Regions from separate parts of the Foliimonas ilicis genome, predicted to be linked through region 1. Evidence: predicted binding sites of a transcription regulator. Region 1 holds the regulator's gene; the other holds the start of a gene.
What was found. The regulator LexA, encoded in region 1, represses DNA repair genes until DNA is damaged. The targets are predictions, from matches to a motif close to TGTTCNNNNTGTGTTCNG.
Positions count from the first base shown of each region.

Region 2: a site for LexA is predicted at 1,613-1,630, ahead of ABFT80_RS01455 (YifB family Mg chelatase-like AAA ATPase). Genes of this name have one in related genera too.

Region 1 covers NZ_JBDUUH010000002.1:34,961-38,376, forward strand. Annotated here, with positions in the region: gene trpC (indole-3-glycerol phosphate synthase TrpC) at 1-56, shown strand, start outside; gene moaC (cyclic pyranopterin monophosphate synthase MoaC) at 70-555, shown strand; gene ABFT80_RS05565 (molybdopterin molybdotransferase MoeA) at 555-1,760, shown strand; gene lexA (transcriptional repressor LexA) at 1,865-2,584, shown strand; gene ABFT80_RS05575 (ComEC/Rec2 family competence protein) at 2,597-3,416, opposite strand, start outside.
Region 2 covers NZ_JBDUUH010000001.1:306,369-309,784, reverse strand. Annotated here, with positions in the region: gene ABFT80_RS01465 (putative bifunctional diguanylate cyclase/phosphodiesterase) at 1-399, opposite strand, end outside; gene gshB (glutathione synthase) at 606-1,544, shown strand; gene ABFT80_RS01455 (YifB family Mg chelatase-like AAA ATPase) at 1,714-3,246, shown strand; gene ABFT80_RS01450 (transglutaminase-like cysteine peptidase) at 3,387-3,416, opposite strand, start outside.

The DNA of each region.
Region 1 (3,416 bases):
ATGTCGCTTCTGCCACGCGGCGCCTTCTGGAAGGCGAACGGGTCGCTACATCCTGACGGAGACTGCCAAATGCCTTCACGCTCATTGACGCATCTTTCCGAAGGCGGCGACGCCAATATGGTCGATGTCGGCGGCAAGGCGGAAACGGAACGCACGGCCATAGCGGAAGGCAGTGTGACTATGCTTCCCGAAACGCTGCAGACCATTCTTGAAGGTAATGCGAAAAAGGGCGACGTGCTGGGTGTGGCGCGGATCGCCGGCATCATGGCTGCGAAAAAGACACATGAGCTTATTCCGCTCTGCCACCCGCTGCTGCTGACCAAAGTGTCCGTGGACATCGAACCCGATCATGCCCTGCCCGGCTTGCGCGTCACTGCACTTGCCCGCGTTACGGGAAAAACCGGCGTCGAGATGGAAGCGCTGACCGCAGCCTCTGTCGCGTGCCTCACCATCTACGACATGGCGAAGGCCATCGATCGAGGCATGGTGATTTCAGATTTGCGTCTGGTCCAAAAGTCAGGCGGCAAATCCGGCGACTATGGGGTTGCCCGCTAATGGCTCTGCTGCCTGTCGATGAAGCCCTGGAACGTTTGCTTGGCGACGCGAAAGCAATCGCCTCCGAAACAGTACCGCTTTCCGAATGCGCGGGACGCGTTTTGGCCGAGCCTGTGGTGGCGCTCAGAACGCAGCCGCCCTTCAATGCCAGCGCCATGGATGGCTATGCCGTTCGTCTGGCAGATGTCGGAAGCATTCCGGCACGCCTCACGGTGAAGGGAATCGCGCCAGCCGGCAAACAGTTCAAAGGCTATGTCGGGCAAGGCGAAGCCGTGCGCATATTCACCGGCGCGCCGGTTCCCGAAGGTGCCGATACGATCGTCATTCAGGAAAATGTCCGCGATCTGGGTTCCGACACCATAGAAATCACTGAGACGGTCGGCGCAGGACGCCACATTCGCCGTCGCGGCCTGGATTTCAACGAAGGCGACGTCCTTCTTGAAGCAGGCAGGCAACTCGACCCGGCTGCACTGTCGCTTGCAGCGGCCGGCAATCATCCGCGACTTGAAGTCGTGCGGCAGCCGCTCGTCGCCATTATCGCAACCGGCGACGAACTCATGCCGCCCGGCAGTGAAACCGCACCGGACCAGATCATCGCATCGAATGCCTATGGCGTCGGCGCGATTGCGCAGATCGCCGGTGCCCGCGTTATGGATCTCGGCATTGCGCGCGATACAAAGGGCGCAATCGGTGATCTCGTACAGGCAGCGCTCGATGCAAGGGCAGACGTCATCGTCACGCTCGGCGGCGCGTCGGTCGGCGACCACGATCTGGTTCACGATGTCCTGACTGATTACGGCATGAGGCTGGATTTCTGGCGTATCGCGATGCGCCCCGGCAAACCGTTGATGTTTGGCCGTGTCGGAGAGACGCGCTGTATAGGCCTGCCCGGAAACCCGGTCGCGAGCCTCATTTGTGCTCACCTCTTTCTCGTCCCCCTCCTGTCGCGCCTTGGCGGTCGTCCCTACGCCCCCGTAATAGAGGAAGCGCGGCTTGGGGAGGCGATGGCTGCCAACGATCATCGGCAGGATTATGTGCGCGCCAGCCTGATCGAAACCGGCGAAGGCTTAGTGGCAACACCCTTCCAAATTCAGGATTCGTCCATGCTCCGCACATTTTCGGATGCGGACGCACTCATAATTCGCGCGCCGAATGCCCCGGCCTCATCACGTGGCGACACCTGCCGTGTGACGCGGTTGAGATGAACAAAGCATCAACAGATTCATTAAAATTTAAAATATTGCGGAACACAACTGGAACAGATAGTGTTTGTTCTGGTTTTGTTTTTAATGATTCCGAGAGGCCGGGAATGCTGACGCGCAAACAACATGAGCTCCTGCTGTTCATTCATGAACGTCTCAAGGAATCGGGTATCCCGCCTTCCTTCGATGAAATGAAAGAGGCGCTTGATCTTGCGTCCAAGTCCGGCATCCACAGGCTGATTACTGCCCTGGAGGAACGCGGCTTCATCCGGCGCCTGCCGAACAGGGCGCGTGCGCTTGAAGTTTTGCGTCTGCCAGATTCAATTGCGCCGGGTCTGGCTCCATCGCCTCGAAAGTTTTCGCCCAGCGTCATCGAAGGCAGCCTTGGCCGCAAGCCGGAAACGAAGTCGCCCTTCAAAGCCGGCAATGACGACGACGCCAGCGCGGCAGTCTCCATTCCTGTCATGGGGCGTATCGCCGCCGGTGTCCCGATCGACGCGATACAGCACCGCACTCATTCCATTTCCGTGCCTCCGGAGATGATCATGGGCGGCGAGCATTATGCGCTTGAGGTCAAGGGCGACTCGATGATCGAAGCCGGTATTTTCGACGGCGACACGGTCATCATTCGCAATGCGAATACGGCTCAACCGGGTGAAATCGTCGTTGCTCTCGTCGATGAGGAAGAAGCGACGCTCAAGCGTTTTCGCAAAAAGGGCGCATCCATCGCGCTGGAAGCTGCCAATCCCGCCTATGAAACGCGTATTTTTGGGCCTGATCGTGTCAAGGTTCAGGGCAAGCTGGTCGGCCTGATCCGGCGCTACTGACGGCTCCGAGAGCTAGTCTATGACGCTGCCGGGTGACGATTTCGTACCCGGCGATAGATTTCTTCTCTTTGAATTGTCCGGGCGTTGATAGGGTGCCAATCCCCTCGCCTCACGGGAAAATGCGCGTTGCGTATGCCATGGGCGATAGGGTTTGCTGATAGCAAACTGCAATACCGCTCTTGGTCTGGGTGTTTCGCCCACAAGATCGTCGTAGGATTTACCCAGGAAAATCGCTGCGCTTCCATATTGTGCGAGCTCGCGCTTTCCAACGATTAGCGGCCCGTCGTCGCTACACGGATACTGTGCGGTCGCATCCTCAATCACGATTACAGCAGCCTTTTCGCAAAACGGTTGAGCCGCTTTGGAATCGGAAACATGCGCAATAAGCGCTCCAGACCGATGCGTAGACACGCAGGCTGAATTCGAACAGTCGAATGGTTTTCCTGCAAATTGCGCAAGGCCATTCGAACCTCGATCCGAAGCGGTGGAGTGGGGATCCTTCTTCAAGCTTTGATCTTCAGCCGTAGAATTCTTTTGCTTCGAAATCGGGGCCATCAGATTTTCAGCGTTCAATGCGCGTTTCCAATTGTCGATCGTAAACGCGTTTGGCTTTGCCCGATTGATGGCAAGGCGTTCGTTTTCCAGAACCACCCCGACGAGACGTCCATCTTCTGAAATGAGAATATCGGGAGTTTGTGCAGCAGGCAGAGTTAGGACCCCGGCCACGGCGAACGGTATCGCTAGAAGTCTGATCCGTGTGGTCATCATGGTCGCGAACACAAGCGCAATAGTAATCGCGAGCACTGAGAATATCGGGATCAGGCCGACAGCA
Region 2 (3,416 bases), on a different contig from region 1:
TTCGCCCACATCGTAGGGTGCTGACAAAATTTCGATCAGCATCTGCGCTTTTTCGGCAGCAGCTTCTTCGCTGAAAATCATCGGCCAGAGGAACGCGAATTCGTCGGCGCCGATGCGCGTTACGGTCGAATGTCCATCCATCGCGCCCTTCAGGCGCATCGCGACCTGCATCAGGATTTCGTCGCCCGCGCGAAAACCGAACAGATCGTTGATTGGCTTGAATCCATCGAGATCGACGATACCTACGGCAAACGGCGCCGGATCATCGGACCGTTCGCTTATCAGCCGGTCCACCTTGTCGAAGAAGCGACGATGATTGCCCAGACCGGTGAGCCGGTCTGTGAACGCGAGTTCGTCTTCGTCCCGCCTGATATGGCTGCTTCCGAACGACGGTACCATTTATTTCCCCTGCACCCTTTTCGGATTTCGGGGAAGGCTTGCATGGAAACCGTTTAGGAAAAGTATTATCGAGCGGAAATTGCTCGAAAAAATACGATTTTTTGAGTGACCTAACGGAAGCGTGCGCGGCGCCACATTGGCAGGCTGGAGACGATCCGATACATAGCTCTGCCTATTCGCCATTCATCAAGCTTTGGAGACTGTCCATGCCGCTCAAAATCGCGATCCAGATGGACCATATCTCGACCGTGTCGATCGCCGGCGACACCAGTTTTGCCCTGTCGCTCGAAGCGCAGCGGCGCGGTCACCAGCTTTTCCACTACACGCCCGATCGCCTCTCGATGGTTGGCGGCAAGGTGTATGCGCGTCTCGAAACGCTCGAAGTTCGTGATGAGCAGGGCAATCATTTCACGCTTGGCGAGCCGGTGCGCACGGATCTTTCCGAAATGGATGTCGTTCTTTTGCGGCAGGACCCGCCTTTCGACATGAACTACATCACCACGACCCATCTGCTTGAACGCATTCACCCCAAGACGCTCGTCGTCAACGACCCTGCCTGGGTACGTAACAGCCCTGAAAAGATATTCGTTACCGAATTCCCGGATCTGATGCCGGAGACCCTGATCACCAAGGATCCGGCCGAAGTCGCAGCCTTCCGCAAGGAGTTCGGCGACATCATCGTCAAGCCGCTCTACGGCAATGGTGGTGCTGGCATTTTCCATCTGCTGGAAGCTGACCGCAACCTCGCATCATTGCTCGAAATGTTCGGCCAGATGTTCCGCGAACCTTACATCGTGCAGCGCTACCTGAAAGATGTGCGCAAGGGCGACAAGCGCATCATCCTGATCGATGGCGAACCGGTCGGCGCGATAAACCGCGTCCCTGCCGAACACGATTCGCGCTCGAACATGCATGTCGGAGGCCGCGCGGAAAAAACAGAACTGACGGAGCGCGAGCGTGAGATTTGCGCGCGCATCGGTCCATCGCTCAAGGAGCGCGGTTTCATTCTCGTCGGCATCGATGTCATCGGCGATTACATGACGGAGATCAACGTCACGTCGCCGACAGGCGTTCGTGAAGTGAAGAAGTTCGGCGGAGCCGACATCGCGGCTCTTTTCTGGGATGCAGTCGAAGCCAAGCGCTGAGCCGTTTGACCGCCTTTTGTTCTGCTGATGCAACGCCATACAACCGGTTTGCATCTTTCACGCGTAAATGTTCCTGTATTGTTCTTGATCGAAGCCTAAAACTGTGATTTCCTGCAACCGATAGGGGCAATCGCGGTTGCAAGGGACGGCGACCGGATCAGGGGGCAGCATGGTTTCGCGTGTTGGCACGGTCGCGTTTCAAGGCATCGACGCTGTATCCGTGGATGTTCAGGTCATGATCGCGCCCGGCAAGGCTGGAATGCAGATCGTCGGCCTTGCGGACAAGGCGGTTGCCGAAAGCCGTGAGCGCGTGCAGGCTGCATTGCATGCTTCCGGTCTTTCGATGCCCGCCAAGAAAGTCACCGTCAATCTGGCGCCAGCCGACCTGCCGAAAGAAGGCAGCCACTATGATTTGCCGATTGCGCTTGGCCTCATGGCAGCCCTCGGCGCGATCCCGGCGGATGCGCTTTCGGCTTATGTCGTGCTTGGTGAGTTGTCGCTCGATGGCACGATCAATGCCGTTGCAGGCGTCCTTCCGGCAGCAATCGCCGCCAATGGATTGGGCAAGGGCCTCATCTGTCCGGCGTCTTGCGGTTCGGAGGCTGCATGGGCGGGTGCCGATACGGACATTCTCGCACCGCGCAGCCTGATTGCGATTGCCAATCATTTTCGCGGCACACAGGTTCTTTCGCGCCCGGAGCCGAGCATTCATGAACCGGCACGAAACCTTCCCGATCTCGCGGATATCAAGGGGCAGGAAACGGCGCGGCGCGCATTGGAGATAGCCGCCGCCGGTGGGCATAATCTGCTTATGATCGGACCGCCGGGTTCGGGAAAATCCATGCTTGCCCAGAGGCTTCCTTCGATCCTGCCGCCTTTGTCGCCGAAAGAGCTTCTGGAAGTCTCGATGGTCGCCTCCATTGCCGGTGAACTTGCAGGCGGCAAGCTGACGGATCGACGCCCATTCCGCTCGCCGCATCATTCTGCGTCCATGGCGGCGATGGTTGGTGGTGGTTTGCGGGTGCGTCCGGGCGAGATTTCGCTGGCGCATAATGGCGTGCTGTTTCTGGACGAGTTGCCCGAGTTTTCGCCGCAGGTGCTGGATTCCCTGCGTCAACCATTGGAGACCGGCGATTGCATGATCGCGCGCGCCAATCATCGCGTCACCTATCCGGCCCGCATTCAGCTCGTTGCTGCGATGAACCCGTGCCGATGCGGTATGGCCGGTGAACCCGGCTATCGCTGCGCACGCGGTCCGCGCTGTCAGGCGGATTATCAGGCGCGCGTCTCCGGCCCGTTCATCGACCGCATCGATCTTCGCATCGAAGTACCTGCCGTATCCGCTGCAGATCTCGTACGGCCGGGAAAGTCAGAACCAAGCGCTGCCGTTGCGGCGCGTGTTCTGCGCGCGAGGGCGCTGCAGCGCAACCGGTTTGAATCAATGGGGTTCTCAGGCACGATGACCAACGCGCAATGCGCGACATCTCTCGTAGAGGAGATTGCGGCACCGGATGCTGGCGGCACAGCACTTTTGCGTGATGCGAGCGAGAAATTCGGGTTTTCAGCCCGTGCCTATCACCGTGTATTGAAGGTCGCGCGCACGCTTGCCGATCTGGACGATAAGGAGACGGTCGGGCGCATACATCTGGCTGAAGCGATTTCCTACCGAATGAGCGCGGAAAAGATGCCTCAGGCAGCTTAAACGCACTCATGAAATGAGATTCGCAGTCTACGCCGTACACGTGTATGCGGGCGGCGCTGGCACTCTGAATTATTGAAAATGCGCGTCGCGCTTACCGAAAATCAGGCACGATTTCCGGGTCTGTGCTGCAGTAACTGGCTTTACTTGACCGCGGCAACCAGCGGCGTCTG